Regions from separate parts of the Rhizobium sp. BK619 genome, predicted to be linked through region 3. Evidence: riboswitches for the same ligand, from Rfam matches in the RefSeq annotation. Region 3 holds a riboswitch; each other region holds the start of a gene.
The links. Region 3 has a riboswitch for cobalamin ahead of bluB (5,6-dimethylbenzimidazole synthase). Riboswitches for the same ligand answer to the same signal wherever they lie in the genome.
Positions count from the first base shown of each region.

Region 1 (6,361 bases), on a different contig from region 3:
CCTCTTCGATCCGGCTGTTGACACGGGCAAGATCGGCCGTGCGCTCTTCGACACGCCGCTCCAGCTCGTTTCGGGCCTCCGTTTGCAGCTGCATGCGCTCAGTAAGCCGCGCCCGTCGCTGGCGCAGAACCGCGACCGCGAGCCCGGCAATGCAGAGGATAAGAAAGACTGCCGCCAGCGCGGTGCGCGCCTGGGTGCGGATGGAACTGGTCTCCATCAGCACGTTCACCGTCCAGTCCTCGGCCGGCATGTAGTGCGAAAGTACCAGATATTCGCTCGAGCCCCGCTCGCCGGCGAGCGTCATCAGTTCATGCGGCTCGAAGCGCTGGCGCGTCACCGGCAACTCTGTCAGCCTGGCATTGGCATAGCGCCGCGATGCTTCCGTGCGTGCGATGCGGTCGGCCGTCAGCGGCAGGATTGCGCCGTAAAGCCATTCCGGGCTGCCGGACATGAAGATGATGCCTTCCGGATCGGAGACGAAGATCTTGTATTCGCCGCCGCCCCAGGAGGATTCGATCATGTCGATATCGACCTTGAAGACGATGACGCCGCGAATATCCGCGCCGGTCCGGATCGGCGCAGCGAAATAATAGCCGCGCTTCAGCGAGGTGGTGCCGAGCGCGTAGAACCGCGCCTGGCGGCCTTCGATCGCATCCTGGAAATACGGCCGATAGCTGAAATTCTGTCCGACGAAGCTTCCCGGTCCGTCGTAATTGCTGGCCGCGATCGTCTCTCCATCCGGCTTGACCACATAAATATCGGAGGATTTCAGCAGCCCGTTGATCTCCTTGAGATAGAGATTGGCCGCATCGCGCAAGGCTGTGTCGTCGGGCGCGCTCACCAGTTCCTTGATGTCGTCGTGATCGGCAATCAGCGCCGGCAGCGCCTCGTAGCGGTTGAGATGGCCGCTGAGCGCCGAGACGGCAAGGCGCAGCGCCGTTCCCGCCTGCGCCGATGCCTCCCCCATATAGGCGCGCGTCGCGATCGCGCTTCCATAAGTGAAGAAGGCGAAGATGATCAGCGGCACCACCAACAACGCCGCTATCGCGTGATATCTCGAAGACAGGTCCGGCTCCTCCCTTTCCGCCTCCACTCCCCAGCGAGGCATACCCGACAGTCTCAAGTTTAGTGACGCCGAAAGGGATTTCCAAGAGCCTGCCGAAACTTGACACCCGGCAGGCCGAATGTCCTATTGCGGCATCGCAAGGAGGCTCCGCTCATGAGCGACGACAACACGCCCGCCGACAGCAAGCTTACCAGCTCCAAGCGGCGCTGGGCGGCTGAGGGCAAGTTCCTGACCGGCCGCATCGCCCGCCCTGAAACCGAGCGCCTGCCGCCCGGCCAGCACCTCGTCAAGAACTGGCCGGTGCTCGATCTTGGCCAGCAGCCCGCCATCTCCACCGATAGCTGGCGGCTCGATGTGGGCGGCCTCGTCGAAACGCCGCTCAGCCTCAGCTGGGCCGACTTCCAGGCGATCGAGCAGAGCACCAAGGTCAGCGATATCCACTGCGTCACCACCTGGTCGCGCTACGACAATAGATGGAAGGGTGTTTCGACCCGCGATCTGCTCGATCTCGCCATGCCGAAGCCGCAAGCCGGTTACGTCATGCTGACGAGTTATGACGGCTATACCACCAACCTGCCGCTTGCCGATTTCGCCGCCGAGGACGCAATCCTTGTGACATCCTGGGAAGGCCAACCGCTGACGCCGGATCACGGCGGCCCGATGCGACTCGTCGTGCCGCATCTTTATTTCTGGAAAAGCGCCAAGTGGCTGCGCCGCATCGAGCTGATGCCGGACGACGAAGCCGGCTTCTGGGAAAAGAACGGCTACCACATGTATGGCGATCCGTGGCGCGAGCAGCGCTATTCCGACGATTGAGCCGTCGGCCGCAGACCGTGGCGAAGTGCAAACACCACAAGCGCGAACAGAGCGGCAAGCCCCGTCAGCGACGCCATGCTGGCTAGATGAAACGGCACCTTATTCCAGCGTGGTTTGACGACATCGGCGGTGTTGAAGGCCTCGCCGCTGAACCGGCAGGTGATGAGCGCCAGGCTGCGCCGCACCATGTCGGCATCGACCGCGGAAATGATTTCATCAGCCGCAACGGCCTCCCCCGGCATCTCGCGCATCGAGAGCAAGACCGCCTTGGCCGCCGCCAGATAGGCATGGGCGCATTCGTTGAATGGGCTCTCCTCGTCGCCCACGCTGCCCGGCATCCGGCCCCAGAGACAGTAGGAATACTGGATTTCGGCATAGTTCAGAATGCGCCGGAACGGCTCGTTCGTATCGACCGCGCGGGACGCCAGGTCGATAATTCGGCCGCGATAGTCTGAAATCACCGCCATCTCTCCATGCGAGATTTCAGGGATATCGAGGCCGGCATGGCTGCCGCCGTCGCTGCGGCCATGCGCAAGGGCGTTTTCAGCAGGCAGGCAAAAGAAACCGGCGGCAAAAGCCGTCGACAGGAGTGTTATGGTTCTGCAGCTTTTCATAGTGGCCCGAAAACCTAAAGGCGCCGGCAAAACGGCGCCCCTCGATGCGTTCAGTGGAAGGCCCTCGCCGGCCGGCTCCGCTGCCCGTCCTTCACGGCAAGCCGCTTTTCCGCCAGCGCCCCGAAGGCAAGGCCAAGTGTTGCCCAGAGGATCGCATGCATGGCGAGCGTTGTCGTCCGAAAACGCCAGAGCACCATGGCCGAGAAGTTCTCCGGCACCTCGTTGATCGGCGGCAGCAGATAGAGCACGAGGCCGATGAAGACGAGATAGGCGATGCCGGCGATGATCGCGCCGTTCCAGAGGCCGAAACGCTGGGAGAGGCGGCGCGACAGAGCCACCGCGGCGATCAGGGCGGAGAGCGAAACGACGATCATCAGGAAGAACAGCTCAGTCCTGACGCCGATCGTATCGGCATTGCCGACCGCCGGCGGGTTGGCCGGATATTTGAAAGCGGGAACGAGCACGATCGCCACGAAGGCGGCAAGGGCGATGACCGCCGAGGTGCCGCGCACCGAAAGATTGCTGACGCGGCCATGCACGAAAGCGAAGGCGAGCGCGAAAAGACCGCCGACGGCAACGCTGTAGGCCATGACACCGGTGAAAAGGCCAAGACCGGCCTGTGTGGCCCGGCTGACGATTTCAGGTTCGGCAGCTTCGCCGGCCGCCTGGGCGCTCGCCTCCTCGAAGGCGATTGCCGCATCGACCAGCGGCTCGCCGAAGATATGGGCGAAAGCAAAAACCAGAATGCCAGCAATCAGCCCCGCGAGCATGCCGCGAAGTAGAAGATTTCCGACCATGTCAGTATCCCCCTTAGTGGCAGGGAAAGCCGAGGAGGTGGCGGGCGTCATGCACGAATTCGTGCACATACATGCCGTTGAACAGCGCGGTCGCGCCTTCCTCGGTGCCGACGAAATAGATGGCGATCAGCATCAGCAGGCCGCCGAACATCGCCCAGGGCAGGATTTCTCCTACTGGGATCGGTGCCGGTGCCGCGACGGGCGCGAAAGTGGTGTCAGACATGTATTCCTCCGGAATGACGCGTTCAGTCGAAAGAGTGCTTGTGCGGTAAGGTCTGACTTCCAGCGCGAAGAACCTTCGACACGCTGGTCACAGTGGCGCGACCGCGCCGGATTTCCACCGGCTTCCAAACCCGCAACAGCCCGGTTATATCTGCACGCCGAAGACACTGTCAACGATACTTCACCTGCCGGCCAAGGGCTGCCCTACTGTATGAACATGCGCCTTACCTGGATCTGCCATGGTGCAACGGCGGCGAGCCGCAAAGCCCTGTTTCCGATCGACGAACCGCTGGAAGCCAAGGCAACGGAGGAAGCCGGCAGGATGGTCGCCCTGCCCCGCGCCGATCGTATTGCCGTAAGCCCGGCTTTGCGTGCCCGCCAGACTGTCGACGCGCTCGGCCTTCAAGCTCGCATAGACCCTGCACTTGGCGATTGCGATCATGGCCGCTGGGCCGGCAAGTCGATCGCGGCGATCGAGGCCGAGGAGCCGGAGAACCTCATGGCCTGGATGACGAACCCGGAAACGGTCCCGCACGGCGGCGAGAGCCTTGTTGATCTTCGAACACGCGTCGCCAACTGGATGGACAATGAGACCGCCCTCGGCGGCCATGTGATCGCCGTCAGCCACGCCGCCGTCATCCGGACAGCGATCACGCATGCGCTCCAGGCGCCGCCCTCCTCCTTCTGGCTCGTCGACATCGAGCCGCTCGCCGTCATTCGCATGACCAGCAACGGACGGCGCTGGTCTCTGCGCTTCCCGCATTAGCGATCCCTCATCTTATCCAGCCTTACACAAGCAAATCGCGTCATCTCTATTGAACCCGGTTTCGCCGGGACTACTTCCTTGTCCCAAGGAGATGGAAGACATGACATATGATTGGAGTGGGGAGCGCACGCGTCGCCTGCGTTTAATGCGTGTCGCCACAATCACGGTTCTGGTCGGTCTCATCGTCAGCGTTCCGCTGTTGATGGTCACCGCCTGAAACACGAGAAAGGGCGAGCGATGCACCAGCACGCTCGCCTTCGTTCTTTCCCTTCCCCGCGTCACGAGAAGCGCGTCCGTCTCTCGACGGTGCAGCAACAGGCTGCTGTCCCCAAAAATTCGCCTTCTGGTTTCAACGAACATTTCAGACTTCCATGATAGTCCGGCATAGGGTGGAGATGGAGAAGGCCATATGCCGGTGTTTTTCCAGAGCAGGGCCGGAAGGCAATGCGTATCGATCGTCGGGCTTGGGATAACTCTCTGGCTCCTCGGCGCGCTTTTGCAGCTTGACGACAGCCTTGTCTTCTTCATGACCGGTTTCGGCGAATATGGTGCCGACAAACTCGTTCTGGCTCTCGGCATCGCCGGCGCCATGAGCTTCATCTATTCGGTGCTGCGCATTGCCGACCTGCGCAAGGAAACGGAACTGCGCGCCGCCGCCCAGGCGAAGGCCGATTGGACCGCAACTCACGACCATCTGACCAAGCTGCCGAACCGCTACGCCTTCGAACGCAAGATCCTGTCACGGCCGATCAAGGACGACGAGGACCAGATCGAGGAGTGGGACCAGAACGTCACGCTTTTCTCCGTCGATCTCGACGGCTTCAAGAAAGTCAACGATCTCGTCGGCCACAAGGGCGGCGATATTCTGCTCATCGAGGTTGCCAGAAGGATCTGCGCGCTCGGCAATGCCGATTGCGTCTATCGCTTCGGCGGCGACGAATTCATCATTGTGGCCTTTGCCCTGACGGCGCAGCGCGAGGAGCGTTTTGCCAAATTGTTGATCCAGGCGGTCACCCGGCCGATCCATATCGATGGTTTTGCCGTCGAAGTCGGCGCCAGCGTCGGCTACGACCGCTGGGCCGAGGGAACCGAACCGCTGGAGGATGCCGCTCATCGGGCCGACCTCGCCATGTACGAGGCGAAATCACGCGGCCCCAACCATTATTTGGTTTTCGAACCGGCTATGCAGGACAAGGTAGCGGAACGCGCTGCGCTGGAAACCAGGCTACGTGCCGCAATCTCCAACAAGGCGATCAAACCCTTTTATCAGCCGCTGATCGACCTGAAGACCGGTCAGCTCTGCGGCTTCGAGGCGCTGGCGCGCTGGATCGGCGAGGACGGCGTCAACATCCCGCCGCCGGTCTTCATCGATATCGCCGAGGAAACCGGGATGATCACGGCCTTGTTCGAGGATCTTCTCGCCCAGGCCTGCAGCGACGCACTCACCTGGCCGGACCATGTGATGCTGTCCTTCAACGTCTCGCCGGTACAGATGGAAGACAGGCTGCTGACGTCGCGCATTCTCAAGGTGCTTTCGGCAAGCCGGCTGCCGCCGCAGCGCCTGGAAGTGGAGATCACCGAAAACGCGTTGATCCAGGATCCGGCCATCGCCGCCGTCATCCTTGATGAACTCCACGCGGCCGGCATCCAGATCGCACTCGACGATTTCGGCACGGGTTATTCGAGCCTGGCCCAGCTCGCCCGCTATCGTTTCGACAAGATCAAGATCGACAAAAGCTTCATCGCCACCTATCGCGGCGACGAACGTCAGGAAAAGATCGTCCGCGCCATGCTTGGCCTCGGCCGGAGTCTCAACATCAAGACCACCGCTGAGGGTGTCGAGGAGCACGGGCAGCTCGCCTTCCTGCTGCAGCTCGGCTGCGACATCGGCCAGGGCTATCTTTTCGGCAAGGCGATGCCCGCCGCCGAGGCGGGCATCTTCATCAGCGATCGCAATGCCAGTCTGGCCTCCACGGCCTGACGCTATGGCTTAAAAGACTTGGCGCAGGATCACGAAGAGCACGAAGGCAATCGCGATCGAGGCCGGCAGCGTCAGCACCCAGGCCATCAGCATGTTGCG
Region 1 is NZ_JACIBH010000007.1:26,969-33,329, forward strand. Features, by position in the region: gene FHX14_RS14435 (sensor histidine kinase) at 1-1,108, opposite strand, end outside; gene FHX14_RS14440 (sulfite oxidase-like oxidoreductase) at 1,220-1,882, shown strand; gene FHX14_RS14445 (hypothetical protein) at 1,867-2,496, opposite strand; gene FHX14_RS14450 (CbtA family protein) at 2,547-3,293, opposite strand; gene FHX14_RS14455 (CbtB-domain containing protein) at 3,307-3,516, opposite strand; adenosylcobalamin (AdoCbl) riboswitch at 3,529-3,671, opposite strand; gene FHX14_RS14460 (histidine phosphatase family protein) at 3,727-4,281, shown strand; gene FHX14_RS14465 (bifunctional diguanylate cyclase/phosphodiesterase) at 4,691-6,262, shown strand; gene FHX14_RS14470 (inorganic phosphate transporter) at 6,272-6,361, opposite strand, start outside.
Region 1: linked by a shared signal. The riboswitch ahead of FHX14_RS14455 (CbtB-domain containing protein) and the one ahead of bluB (5,6-dimethylbenzimidazole synthase) in region 3 are both predicted to bind cobalamin.

Region 2 (6,361 bases), on a different contig from region 3:
TTCGGGAAGGCCGGAGGCTGCAAGATAATCACGGCCGTAATGCTTCCAGATCAAGCCAAACGAGCTGTAGGGCTGGCCATCTTCGCGCGTCGGCGCGCCGCGCTGGTGGTGATCGAATATCCCGGCAGCAGGATCATAGGCACCGCCGACATCATAGATGATGCGGCCTTGCCCCGGCGTGATCCATTCCGGCGCCCGGCTGCGGACGATACGCGCCTGCGGAAAAAGCCGGGTCAGAATGACGCTCGACAGCAATTCATCGGCATGGAAGCCACCGGAATGGGTGACGAGGAAATCGGGGATCATGGGAGCTTTGCGCCTTGTCGTTCGCGGAGGGTCCGCTTGCGGGTCGGAACCAGATAGCCGTTGCCGGCGACGATCTCAACCCATGCTTGGCGCATTTCACTTCAGCGCCGCCCTGCCGCTCGCCACCCATTCGTCTTCATTGGGTTTGCGAGTGACACCGCGAAGCCGAGAACGAGTCACGGTCGATCTCCAGGATCGCCGTTGCAGCCCTCGCAAAACTGCCTATTCTCCGGCGTCGAAATGTTCCTTTGCGAAAGCGAAAGAGGCGGCGCTTGCAAATTCCTCCGCAGTTTCATGTTGCCGAGACCGCGGGATGGCTGGTGAACCACCGGATGAACTCCGCCCTTCCCGGCTATCTCATGATCAGTTGCAAGACCGACACGACCGACCTTTCGGATTTGTCCGAAATGGCGTTGGGCGAATTCGGCCCATTGCTTGCAAGAACGCAGAAGGCGCTGAAACAGGACCTGAATGCTCAGCGCGTCTATATCGGCCGATACGGGCACTCGCCCGGTTATCCGATCCATTTTCACGTCATCCCGATATATGACTGGGTGGAAGAGTTGTTCTGGAAGGACAGCCGGTATCGTCTGCTCGAGAAGTTTGCAGAAGGACCGGGAGAAACCGCAACGGACGGCGCGGAGCTGACGCTGTTCGTCTGGCGCGAGTTCTGTGAACGCGCAGTGCCGCCACCGGCCCAAGGGCCATCGGTCTTAGAGGTCATTGCGTTACTGCGGGAGGTAATGCGGTTTCCGGCGCCTTGATTTCGTGCATCGAGTCAACCGCCTAAGGCAACGCCGGTCCCGGCTGACTTGCAACAAGCGCACGGCCGGCCGCCGCGCCGGCATGAAGGCAGATAAGGCCGATCGCGGCCAGAGAATTGATCAGCAGGACATTCGCCACCACAGACGCCGAAAACGCTCCCTCGCCTGACGGAAGCACGGCCGTCGCGGCAAAGAGCACGCCTTCATAGGCAACGAAGCCGGCCATGAAGGCGCCAGCCGCGGCGACGCTGAGGCCGGCGGCAAGGCGAAGCACGCCGAGCGCTGCGGCCAGGGATGCGAATGCCGCAATACCGATCGCCAGACCCCAGGCATAGCTGTCCCAAGTCTGGGGATAGCCGAGCACGAGATAGCCGACCATCTGGTTGGCGAGCCAGGCCAGCAGAACCGCCGTCAGCGCCATGCGCCGGGGAAGAATGACCGCCGATACCGCCGCCAGGGCCACGAAGGGCGTGACGCAGGCAAAAACCAGGCTGAGAGCGACACTTGTACCTGAAATGATGACGACCCAGGCGACGGCGAAGCCGGGGATGACGGGGCGCAGGGGAAACTGATTTCGTTCGAGCATCTCGAAACTCCGTTCGACCGGGGCGGCGCATACGCCCCGAGAAATCATACGCCAGTCCATGAAAAAGGCCAGTGAGGTCATATCTCCTCCTTGAGATCGACAGTCCCGGCCGTTCCTCAATCCATCACGTATTGGATATGATGCCGGCCATGCACGGCCGATTTCTGGACATGGGCGCGTACCCCGAACACCCGGCCGATCATCTCCTCCGTCAGCACCTGCTCCGGCGCGCCCGAGGCGACGACCTCGCCTTTCTGAAGCACCGCCAGGCTGTCGCAGAACATCGCCGCCAGGTTGAGATCGTGCAGCGCGACGATGCAGGTGATGCCGAGCTTCGAGATCAGTTGGAGAATGTCGAGCTGGTGCTGGATATCGAGATGGTTGGTCGGCTCGTCGAGCAGCAGCTCGCTCGGCGTCTGCGCCAGCGATCGCGCAATATGGACACGCTGGCGCTCGCCGCCCGACAGCGTCTGCCAGAGCTGGCCCGCCCTCGCCTGCATGTCGACTCGCACCAGCGCTTCCTCGACGGCGGCATCGTCCTCCGCGCCGAAGGGCGCAAGCAACCCGCGATGCGGCGTGCGGCCGAGCCGCACCACGTCGCGCACGGTCAGCTGCGTATCGGTCGTCGACTGCTGCTCGACGAAAGCGATGCGTCGGGCAAGGGCTGCGCGCGACAGCGAAGCGATATCGTCGTCGCCCAGCCGGATGACGCCGCTGCGGACCTTGCGCAGCCGGCAGATCAGCCTCAGCAGGCTCGATTTGCCGGACCCATTCGGCCCGAGCAGACCGAGAACCTTGCCCTTTGTCACCGTCAGGCTGACGCCGTTGACGATGACCGTATCGCCGGCGGCGAAACTCACCGCGTCGATGGTAATGCTCATGCGCTCCTCCGCACGCGATAGAGGATGACGGCGAAGGCCGGTGCGCCGAAGAGCGCCGTGACGACGCCGATCGGCAAGACCTGCTGCGGGATGATGATGCGCGAGACGATATCGGCGCCGACCATGTAGATCGCGCCGCCGAGCGCCGTTGCCGGCAGCAGCCGCCGATGGCCCGGCCCGACGAGGAAGCGGGCGGCATGCGGAATGACCAGGCCGACGAAGCCGATCGAGCCCACCACGCTGACGACGCTTGCCGTCATCGCCGCCGTCAGGCCGAACAGCAGGATCTGGACGCGGCGCACGGCAATGCCGAGCGAGGCGGCTGCATCCGTGCCGAAGGCGAAGGCGTCGAGCGCCCTGACATGGGCCATGCAGATGACGAAACCTGTGAGCGCGATCGGCACCGAGAGATAGACATCCGGCCAGCGCACACCGCTGAGCGACCCCAGAAGCCAGAACAGGATGCCGCGCGCCTGCTCGGCATTCGCCGATGTCGTCACGATGTAGGAGGTCAGCGCATTGAAGAGCTGCGAGCCGGCGACGCCGCACAGGATGATGCGCTCGCCGGTTCCCCCCACACCCGTCGCCAGGAAGCCGACCAGCAGAAAGGCGATGACCGCGCCGATAAAGGCGCCGCCGGACAGGCCGAAAACACCGTAGCCGAGGCCGAGGATCATCACGCAGACGGCTCCGGTCGAGGCGCCGGCGGAGATGCCGAGTACATAGGGTTCGGCCAGTGGATTGCGCAGCAGCGCCTGCAGCACGGCGCCGCAGAGCGAGAGCGACGCGCCGGCGCTGGCTGCAACCAGCGCCCGGCTCAAGCGATAATCCCAGACGATGCCCTGGTGGATGCGGCTGAGCTCGAACTGCGTGCCGAACAGCCGGTTGGAGACCGCCTCCGCCGTCGTCGCCAGCGGGATCGCGATCTCGCCGATCGAAACGGCAAGGCTGATCATCAGTCCGAGAAGGAGAAGGGCTGAAATGGTGAGCGCGGCAAGCGCCCACCATCCTTGTTGCCTGACCGACACTGCCTTCACTGCGACAGGCCGAAGGATTTGATGCCGTTCGCCAAGGTCTCGATGCCGTCGATCGTGCGGATCGTCGGGTTCATCGATTGCGCGTCCATCATCACGAAGTGCTTGTTCCTGACGGCATCGAGTTCCTTGGTCACGGGGTCGTTCTCGAGAAAATCGATCTTGACCTTCGGATCGTCGGCGGCGTAGCGGCGCCGGTCCATGGTGGCGAGCACGATGACGGCCGGGTTCGCCTGGGCGATGGTTTCCCAGCCGACCAGCGGCCATTCCTCTTCGGTCGTGACGACATTCCTGGCGCCGATCGCCTTCAGGATATAGGCAGGCGCGCTGTTCTTGCCGGCGATGAAGGCATCGCCGTTGACTTCCTTGCTGGAGAACCAGAAGACGATAGGCAGGTTCTTGCCCGATGCGCCGGATATCGATGCGACGGCATCCGCCTCGCGCTTCTTCAACTTGGAAATCAGCGCATCGCCGCGCTCCTTCACGTCGAAGATCTCCGAGAGCTCGGCGATCTCACGGTAGACCAGCTCCATCGTGAACAGCTCCTTGCGCACACCGTCGCCGCCATCGGTGTTGACCTTGGCGACGCAATCGGCCGGCGCGAGATAGGTATTGATCCCGAGATCCTGGAACTGCTCCCGCTTGCCGACGGAGCCCTGTGCGCCGACATGCCATTCGAACTCGGCCGCCACCAGGTCGGGCTCCTGTCCGACGACGGATTCGAAGCTCGGATCATTGTCGGCGAGACGCTTTATCTTGCTGTTGGCCCCGGCATATTGCGGCAGGACGGGACCGACCCAGACGGCCGTGCCGGCGATCTTGTCGGCAAGGCCGAGCGAGAAAAGAATTTCGGTCATGCCCTGGCCGATCGAAACGATCTTCGACGGCGCTTTCTGGAAAGTCACCTGCTCACCGCAATTGGTGATGGTCAAAGGATAATGGGTGGCGGCAAGGCTCGGTGCCGCAAGGCCGATCAGCCCGAAGGCAAATGTCATGGTTGCGAGAATCTGGCGCATGGAAACCTCGATTGAAGGGAAAAAGCACGGTTATGCCGCACGCGCGGCCGAAGACACGCTGACGCGCGCGCTAGCCGCAGGAGGCCCAATCGAGACGGATGCATGCCGGAATTCGGCGAAGGTTCAGAAGGTCAATCATGTCTGTTCCTTATCCGGGCATCCCCGCCCGGTTGATTGGATCGTGATTGACGGCAGGTCTCCTGGCTTGCGGATATCCGTCTTTCATCCGCCTTCCCGCGATATATCGCAGTGGCGAGGCTATCAGCCCTTCAGAGATGGCCAGTCGCTGGCCACTTCTGAGATGATCGACAATCCGCATACAGTTGCGGGGGCAGCCACGGTCTCGGTCCCTACTGGGTCGTCCTCACCGTGTTCCCTATTAATCCCCTTGGAGTCATCTTCAGGGAACCGTCGCCCCCAGTTACGTTGCCGGCCCGCGCGACGTCAATGATTATTGCGGAGGATTGAGTTTGGGTGGGTGAAAAATGGAGATGGAACGTGGGAGGGCTGGTGGCCGGCGTGATGCCAGCATCCTCGCCTCCTCAGGATAAGGCTCTCTTCAGCGTTGGCGCCGCTTTCTCCCGTTCCGGGGCGCGGCATCCGCCAACGTCCCTCATGCTGAGGTGCGCAGCCCGAGAGGGCGAAGCCTCGAAGCACGCCGCAACGCTGCTCCTTGCTACAGACGCATCCAGCTCTGCAAATGGAGCACCCGCCTCGTCCTTCGAGGCTTCGGCCAATGGCCTACACACCTCAGGATGAGGCTCTCTTGGGCGCCGCCGCTGCATCCCTCAAAGCTGGCCATGAGGGCGCGGCATCCGCCAACGTCCCTCATGCTGAGGTGCGCAGCCCGGGAGGGCGAAGCCTCGAAGCACGTGCCGCAGCGCTGCTCCCTGCGTTCCTACAACGCATCCAGCGGGATCTTCAGATACCGCCGCCCATTTCCCTCCGGCTCCGGCAATCTGCCTCCCCGAATATTCACCTGCAGCGCGTGCAGCATCAGCTTCGGTTTCGGCAGCGTACGGTCTCGCGCCTGGCGCAGCGCCACAAAGCCGGCCTCATCGATGCCCGATATATGCGGATTGGCGCCCTTCTGGGCGGTCACCGTGCTTTCCCAGCGGGGATGGCGACCGCCAGGCTGATAGTCGTGGCCGGAAAAGAGCCGGGTCTCCTCGGGCAGCGACAGGATGGCCTGGATCGAGTGCCAGAGGGCGCTGGCGCTGCCGCCGGGAAAATCCGTGCGCGCCGTGCCGGAATCCGGCGTAAATACGGTGTCGTGCACGAAGGCGGCGTCACCGATCACATAGGTTACCGAGGCAAGCGTATGGCCGGGCGAGAACATCACACGGGCTTTAAGCCCGCCGATCTCGAAAGTGTCGCCCTCGGCAAACAGCCGGTCCCATTGCGAGCCGTCGGTTTCGAGTGCCGGCCAGTTGTAGATCTCCTTCCAGAGCAGCTGGACCTCGGTGACATGGGCGCCGATCGCCGTCGGCGCGCCGGTCTTTCCTTTGAGGTAGTGCGCGGCGGAGAAATGATCGGCATGTGGATGCGTGTCGAGGATCCACTCGACCGTCAACCCTTCGCTGTCGATATGCGCGAGGATGGCGTCGGCATTGGTCGTTCCCGTCGCACCCGACATCTCGTCGAAATCGAGCACCGGATCAATGATGGCGCAGCGTTTCGTTACCGGGTCCGAAACGACATATTGCACACTGCAGGTGCGGGGTTCGAAGAAGGCCTTCACGACAGCCGCCTGCCCTGCCCGCTTTTCCAGCCA
Region 2 is NZ_JACIBH010000013.1:178,401-184,761, reverse strand. Features, by position in the region: gene FHX14_RS24570 (MYG1 family protein) at 1-306, opposite strand, end outside; gene FHX14_RS24565 (HIT family protein) at 579-1,070, shown strand; gene FHX14_RS24560 (hypothetical protein) at 1,093-1,656, opposite strand; gene FHX14_RS24555 (ABC transporter ATP-binding protein) at 1,773-2,537, opposite strand; gene FHX14_RS24550 (iron ABC transporter permease) at 2,534-3,574, opposite strand; gene FHX14_RS24545 (ABC transporter substrate-binding protein) at 3,571-4,587, opposite strand; cobalamin riboswitch at 4,760-5,015, opposite strand; gene blh (bifunctional sulfur transferase/dioxygenase Blh) at 5,486-6,361, opposite strand, start outside.
Region 2: linked by a shared signal. The riboswitch ahead of FHX14_RS24545 (ABC transporter substrate-binding protein) and the one ahead of bluB (5,6-dimethylbenzimidazole synthase) in region 3 are both predicted to bind cobalamin.

Region 3 (6,361 bases):
GAGGCAACGGTGCTGGCGGCCGAAGAAATCCGCCGTTTCGGCATCACCCCGCGCGCTGCCCTCGTCTCGCACTCCAACTTCGGCTCTCGCGAATCCGAAAGCGCCACGAAGATGCGCAACGCCCTGCAGCTGGTGCGCGAGACCGCCCCAGATCTCGAGGTCGACGGCGAAATGCATGGCGAAAGCGCCATCACCGAGGCACTGCGCAAGCGCGTCATGCCGGATACGACGCTGCACGACGAGGCGAACCTGCTGGTCTTCCCGAACCTCGACGCCGCCAACATCACGCTCGGCGTCGTCAAGTCGATGACCGACGGCCTGCATGTCGGCCCGATCCTGCTCGGCACCGCCCTGCCCGCCCACATCCTGGCGCCTTCGGTCACCTCCCGCGGCGTCGTCAACATGGCCGCCCTCGCCGTGGTCGAGGCATCGCAGCCGGCGTAAGCCGGTTGCCGGCAATGTCAGCCACCGGCTATCGACAGGCGGCCTTGATCTGCGAGCGCATCCGCGCGCTCATTGCCGGTAATACCCGAATGCCCCTTGCACCAGGCAATGGTCACCAGGGCATTTCGGGACAGCTGAAGATCGACGGCTTTCCAGAGGTCCGCATTGTCGATCGTTCGCCTTCGTCCATTCCCGTTCGGACTGCTCTTCTTCCAGCCGTTATTCTTCCAGATATGTCGCCGGCTGTTGCAGCCTTTGACGGCATAGATGGAATCGGACCAGATGATCGCGGCTTCGCCCGCTGTTTGGCTATTGATCCACATGGCTGCCCTGAGAACAGCGGTCAATTCCATGGAATTATTGCTGGAGTCTTCAGCGCCACCGAGGCCGGAGGCGATCTCCACCGCATCGCGATAAGCGACAAACGACCAGCCTCCATGCCCGGAACCGGGCTCATAACAACCGTCCGCGAAGACGTGCAGCCCCTGCTGGGATTCCGCTACGCCTGATGCCGGTGCGGATGATCTGATCTCGTCGCGAATGCCTGTCATTTTCACCGGGTCTCGGGCGATTGCTGGATAAGATCGCGTAAATACGCTAGGATTTTCTTTGAGCTTATTAAGAGAAATAGATTAAGAGGAAACGCGCGGCGAGGTGACGTCGCATTCGCCCCACCGACCGTTTGCTCATTCCGGGACGACGCCGTGAAACGCCGAAACCTGTCTCTTGCCCTCCTCCTCGCCTTCGCAGCGCCCGCCGCTGCGCAGACCAGCGCGATCTGCGAGGATTTGCGCGGCCGTCTCGCCGACCTGCCGCGATCGATCGGCAATAGCAACGGCCCGGAAGCCCGGCAATATTCCAGCGCCATGGCCGAGCAGAACCTCGAGCTGCGCAAGGTTCGCAACGACCTGCGCAGTTACGGCTGCACCTCAGGCAGCATGGTGGTGATCGGCGGCGAAAATGCCGATTATTGCGCCGAGCTCTCGCAAGCCGAAACCCGGATGATCGACAATATCGGCTATCTCCAGGACCGCCGTAACGAGCTGGCCGGCCGGAACGGCGGCGATGACGCCCGCCGCGAACTGATGGCCGCGCTCGACCAGAACGGCTGCAACAGCGAAAATTTCTACGCACCCTCCGAGCGCAGCGCCAACGACCCCGCCCCGAGCATCGAGGAACAGGCGATGCGCTCCGATACCTTCATACCGCTCGGCGGCGGCCAGGAGGCCGATCCGCGTTACGGTCTGCCGCGGGCCGACATGCTCTCGCCGGTCAGCACCATCTGCGTGCGCAGCTGCGACGGCGGCTTCTTCCCGATCAGCTCGAACGCCACGTCGGTCGATTTCGGCCGCGATGCGCAGACTTGCGCCAAGATGTGCCCCGGCATCGAGACCCAGCTATTCTATCGCGACGTGACGAGCACGGAAGCCTCGAACATGATCTCGGTCGCAACCGGCACGCCCTACAGCGCCATGAAGAACGCCTTCGCCTACAAAAGCCGCGCGCCCGGCGAGAAAAACGCCTGCGCCTGCAATCTCACCGCCTATTACGACGAGATGCGCGGCAAGCAGGCGGTAAGCCAGCCGCCGCAGCAGGGATCGATCACCACCATCCGCACCAATCCGCCGGTGAAGGATACAGCCGCCGCCGCCGCGCCACAGCCATCGATTCCGGAGCGTCCCTACGACCCCACGCAGAACAAGGTCCGCCAGGTCGGCCCGCAATTCCTCGCCGGCGACCAGGGCTCGATCGACCTTGCCAATCCTGCCGCACCTGGCCCCCAACCGCAGCAGTAGCAGCCACAGCAGCAGTGATCGCTACCTCTCGCTCCTTCCCCAGCCATCGTGGAAGACGAGTTCCTCGAGCGGCAGCCGCTGCCGCCAGCCTTTGACCGAGAGTTCCGGCTGGTCATAGAGCCGGTCGACGAAACCGGCGCAGAGCCAGGCAACCACCTCGATATGCTCGGGGATGCCGAGAATGGTCTTCAAGTCGGCTTCGTGAAAGATGCTCACCCAGCCAATGCCGACCCCTTCGGCGCGGGCCGCCAGCCAGAGATTCTGAATGGCGCAGACTGTGGAATAGCTGTCCATCCGCGGATTGTGCGTGCGCCCCAGCACCACGCTGCCGCCGCGGGTAGGATCGCAGGTCACGCAGATGCCGAGCGGCGCCTCCACGATGCCTTCGAGCTTGAGAGACCGATAGGCCTGCCGCCGCTCGCCCTCAAACATCAATGCCGCTTCCTCATTGGCCTTGGCAAAGGCATCCCGGATTCGGGCTCGCACCGTTTGACTTTTCACCAGGATGAAATTCCACGGCTGCATGAAGCCGACGGAGGGTGCGTGATGGGCGGCCGTCAGCAGCCGTTCCACCACGTCGTCGGGCAAGGGCTCGGGCAGGAACTGGCTGCGAACGTCGCGCCGCGTCATGATCGCATGATAAACGGCCTCGCGTTCGGCCGAGGAAAAACCGGACGCCGCAGACAGGGCATCCTCATCAAAGGGTCGCATCGTCAAATCCCCAACAACGCAACCGCCCGCCGTCCGCGCGGGTTGGGTCTATCTTGCCAGGCCGGTCTTCTGACTTGGCGTCACCCGTCTGCCGCAGCCTTCCCGGCGGAAGCCAGTGGCATGATGAGCGGCATACGTCGGCCTTACAGCGTTGGGCACGTTCCGGTCTTGCACCGGATTCCCGATTCTCCCGCTTGAAAAGCGGGCACCTGACGGCGCATCTATTTCAGCAAACCCGCCCTGCCGCAAGCGGCCTCATGCCGCATTCTCCCGTATGTGACATCGATCGCGTGGACAGCCGCGCATCGCTGCCGTAGAAACGAACCGATCCCAACCGACGCCCGTTGCGCCGCAATATTCCTCTTTGCACCCCGGTTGCCCGTGCCCCGCCTGACACCCATGATCCTTGCGGTCGCCCTGTTCATGGAACAGATGGATTCGACCGTCATCGCCACCAGCCTGCCGGCGATCGCCGCCGATATCGGCACCTCGCCGATCGCGCTGAAGCTTGCCATCACCAGCTATCTGGTGGCGCTGGCGATCTTCATTCCGATCAGCGGCTGGATGTCGGATCGTTTCGGCGCACGCAACATCTTCCGCATGGCGATCTTCGTCTTCATGATCGGCTCGGTCGCCTGCGCCTTTTCCAATTCGATCGCGGCCTTCGTCGTCGCGCGCCTGATCCAGGGCGCCGGCGGCTCGATGATGACGCCGGTCAGCCGCCTGCTGCTGGTTCGGGGAACGCCGCGCCACGAACTCGTCGATGCCATGGCCTGGCTCACCATTCCCGCGCTGATCGGCCCGATCATGGGGCCGCCGATCGGTGGTTTCCTCACCACCTATCTCAGCTGGCACTGGATCTTCTGGATCAATGTCCCGATCGGCGTGCTCGGCATCATCCTCGTCACGCGTTTCCTGCCGACGGTCGAACCGCGCAGTCCGCGGCCGATGGATTTTCCGGGCTTCTTCCTTTGCGGCATCGGCTTTTCCGGCTTCGTCTTCGGCCTTTCGGTGATCAGCCTGCCGGCCGTACCCGTCATCTACGGCTATGTCACGGTGGCCGTCGGCATCCTTGCCGGCCTCCTCTATCTCCTGCATGCCCGCCGCGCGCCTTATCCGCTGCTCGATCCCAAAATGTTCCGCTACCCGATGTTCCGGGCGGCGATCCTCGGCGCCTCGAATTTTCGCATGGGGCTCGGCGCCCTGCCCTTCCTGATGCCGCTGATGCTGCAGCTCGGCTTCGGCCTGACGCCGCTGCAATCGGGCTCAGTCACCTTCGTCAGCGCGCTCGGCTCCATGGGGTCGAAATTTGCCGCCTCGCGCACCTTCAATGCCTTCGGCTTCCGTACCGTCATATCGATCACCACCTTGCTGGCGGCAATCTGCCTCGGCCTCAACGGCTTCTTCACCGCTGAAACGCCGCTGCCGCTGATCATGGCCTGCCTGCTGATCGGCGGCCTTTTCCGCTCCATGGCCTTTTCGGGCGTCAACGCCATGGCCTTCGGCGATGTCGATGATGCCGACAGCAGCCAGGCGACCGCGATCAACGCCGTTGCCCAGCGTATCTCCATGGCGATGGGCGTGGCGATCGCCGGCGGCATCCTCGAAATTTCGAGCAGTCTTCATGGCGGCAGGCTGCTGGTTGCGGATTTCCACATCGCCTTTTTCAGCGTCTCGGCGATTTCGGCTCTGGCCTGCATCACCTTCCTGCGCCTGCCGCGCGATGCCGGCGCCGAATTGACGACGCGCCGCCGCAAGCACCACCAGCCCGAGCCTGAAGAGGCGATCGCGGAAAACAGCCCTTAATCGGACAGGTCGCCGCTCCGGTATCCCATTCTACTTTATGATTTATTCACACATCAAAGACACACTGCGTCTGCGCGTTTTGGGTCGCTATCAGGACATGGGCATGAGCGCTCGTGATGTGACCGCCGGCGTGGATGCCCGTGTTGATACGCCGGTCGGGAACAGATCCGACTGAGCCGCAATTCCAGGCCCCGCGGAATGTTCCAATTTTTGAAGACGATGCCTCTGACAGCCAAGCTGGCGGCGATTATCGTGACCGTCAACCTTTGCGGCATCTCCGCCTTTGCCACCTACACCTGGATGTACGAAACCAAGGCGTTGATCGATGGCGCCAAGGCCAACTGGTCCAAAGATGCGGAGCAGTTTGCGTCTCTGGCCGCCGGCGGCGTGAAATGGGGCAAGGCGAATGCTGTGCGCGAGGCCTATTCGCTCTATCGCGACGACCCCTCGCTTGATCTTGTGCAGTTTGCCGCCTTCAACGCCGAACCTGCTGCCGTCGATACGTGGACACGCGACGGCATCAGCGGTTTGCCGGCACCCGCCGATCTGGCAAAGAGCCTCAGCGCCAAGCCCGAGAAAACGACGATCGATGACAGCGGAATATCTGCTGGCGTCGTCACGATCATTGCGCCGCTTCCGCTGGATAAATCGGGCAAGGCGACCGGTTACGTCGTCACTAACTGGTCGGTCGAAAAAATCGCTGCCGAAGTCAAGCAGAAGGTCCTGATTTCGCTGCTGACGCAGTTCGTCATCACCGCCCTCGCCGTTGTCGCCTTCCTTCTCGCCATGCGCAGCCTCGTCGGCCGCCCCCTCCGGGTACTCAGCGAACGGATCAGCGCGCTACAGAAGGGCGATCTGGCCTCTCCCGTCACCTATAGGGAAAATGGCGACGAGATCGGTTTTCTCGCACGTGCCTTGGAAGTTTTCCGCAACGAGGCGATTGCCAAGGTCGAAAGAGAGCAGGCCGCGGCCGAGCAGAGCGCCTCATTCGACGCTGAACGGGCGCGCAACGCATCCTTGACGGAGGAAGCCAGCAACGCTCAGCGGCTGGTCATGATAGCGCTCGCAAATGAATTGGAAAAGCTCGCCGCCGGCGACTTCTCGATCCACCTCGCCGATCTCGGCCCCGAATTCGATAAACTGCGGCAGGATTTCAACCGCATGGTTGAAGCGGTCGCAGCAGCGCTGACCGAGATCAAGACCGCTTCCGTCGCCGTTGAAGGCGGGTCAAGCGAGCTGGCCTCCTCCGCCGATCAGCTCGCCAAGCGGACCGAGCAACAGGCAGCAGCCTTGGAACAGACCGCCGCCGCACTGGACGAGGTGACCACCACGGTGAGAACGTCGTCGCAACGGGCCGAGAGTGCCGGGAAGCTGGTCGAAGAAACAAAGCGCAGCGCCCATGTCTCGGCGACTGTCGTTCGTGATGCGATCGGAGCGATGGACCGGATCCAGACCTCGTCGAGCCAGATCGGCCGGATCATCGGCGTCATCGATGAAATCGCCTTCCAGACGAACCTGCTGGCGCTGAACGCCGGCGTCGAGGCGGCGCGCGCCGGCGAAGCCGGCAAAGGGTTTGCGGTCGTCGCGCAGGAAGTGCGCGAACT
Region 3 is NZ_JACIBH010000005.1:209,855-216,215, forward strand. Features, by position in the region: gene FHX14_RS11310 (NADP-dependent malic enzyme) at 1-444, shown strand, start outside; gene FHX14_RS11315 (ribonuclease H) at 462-995, opposite strand; gene FHX14_RS11320 (DUF2865 domain-containing protein) at 1,149-2,240, shown strand; gene bluB (5,6-dimethylbenzimidazole synthase) at 2,262-2,951, opposite strand; cobalamin riboswitch at 2,993-3,179, opposite strand; gene FHX14_RS11330 (DHA2 family efflux MFS transporter permease subunit) at 3,351-4,757, shown strand; gene FHX14_RS11335 (HAMP domain-containing methyl-accepting chemotaxis protein) at 4,956-6,361, shown strand, end outside.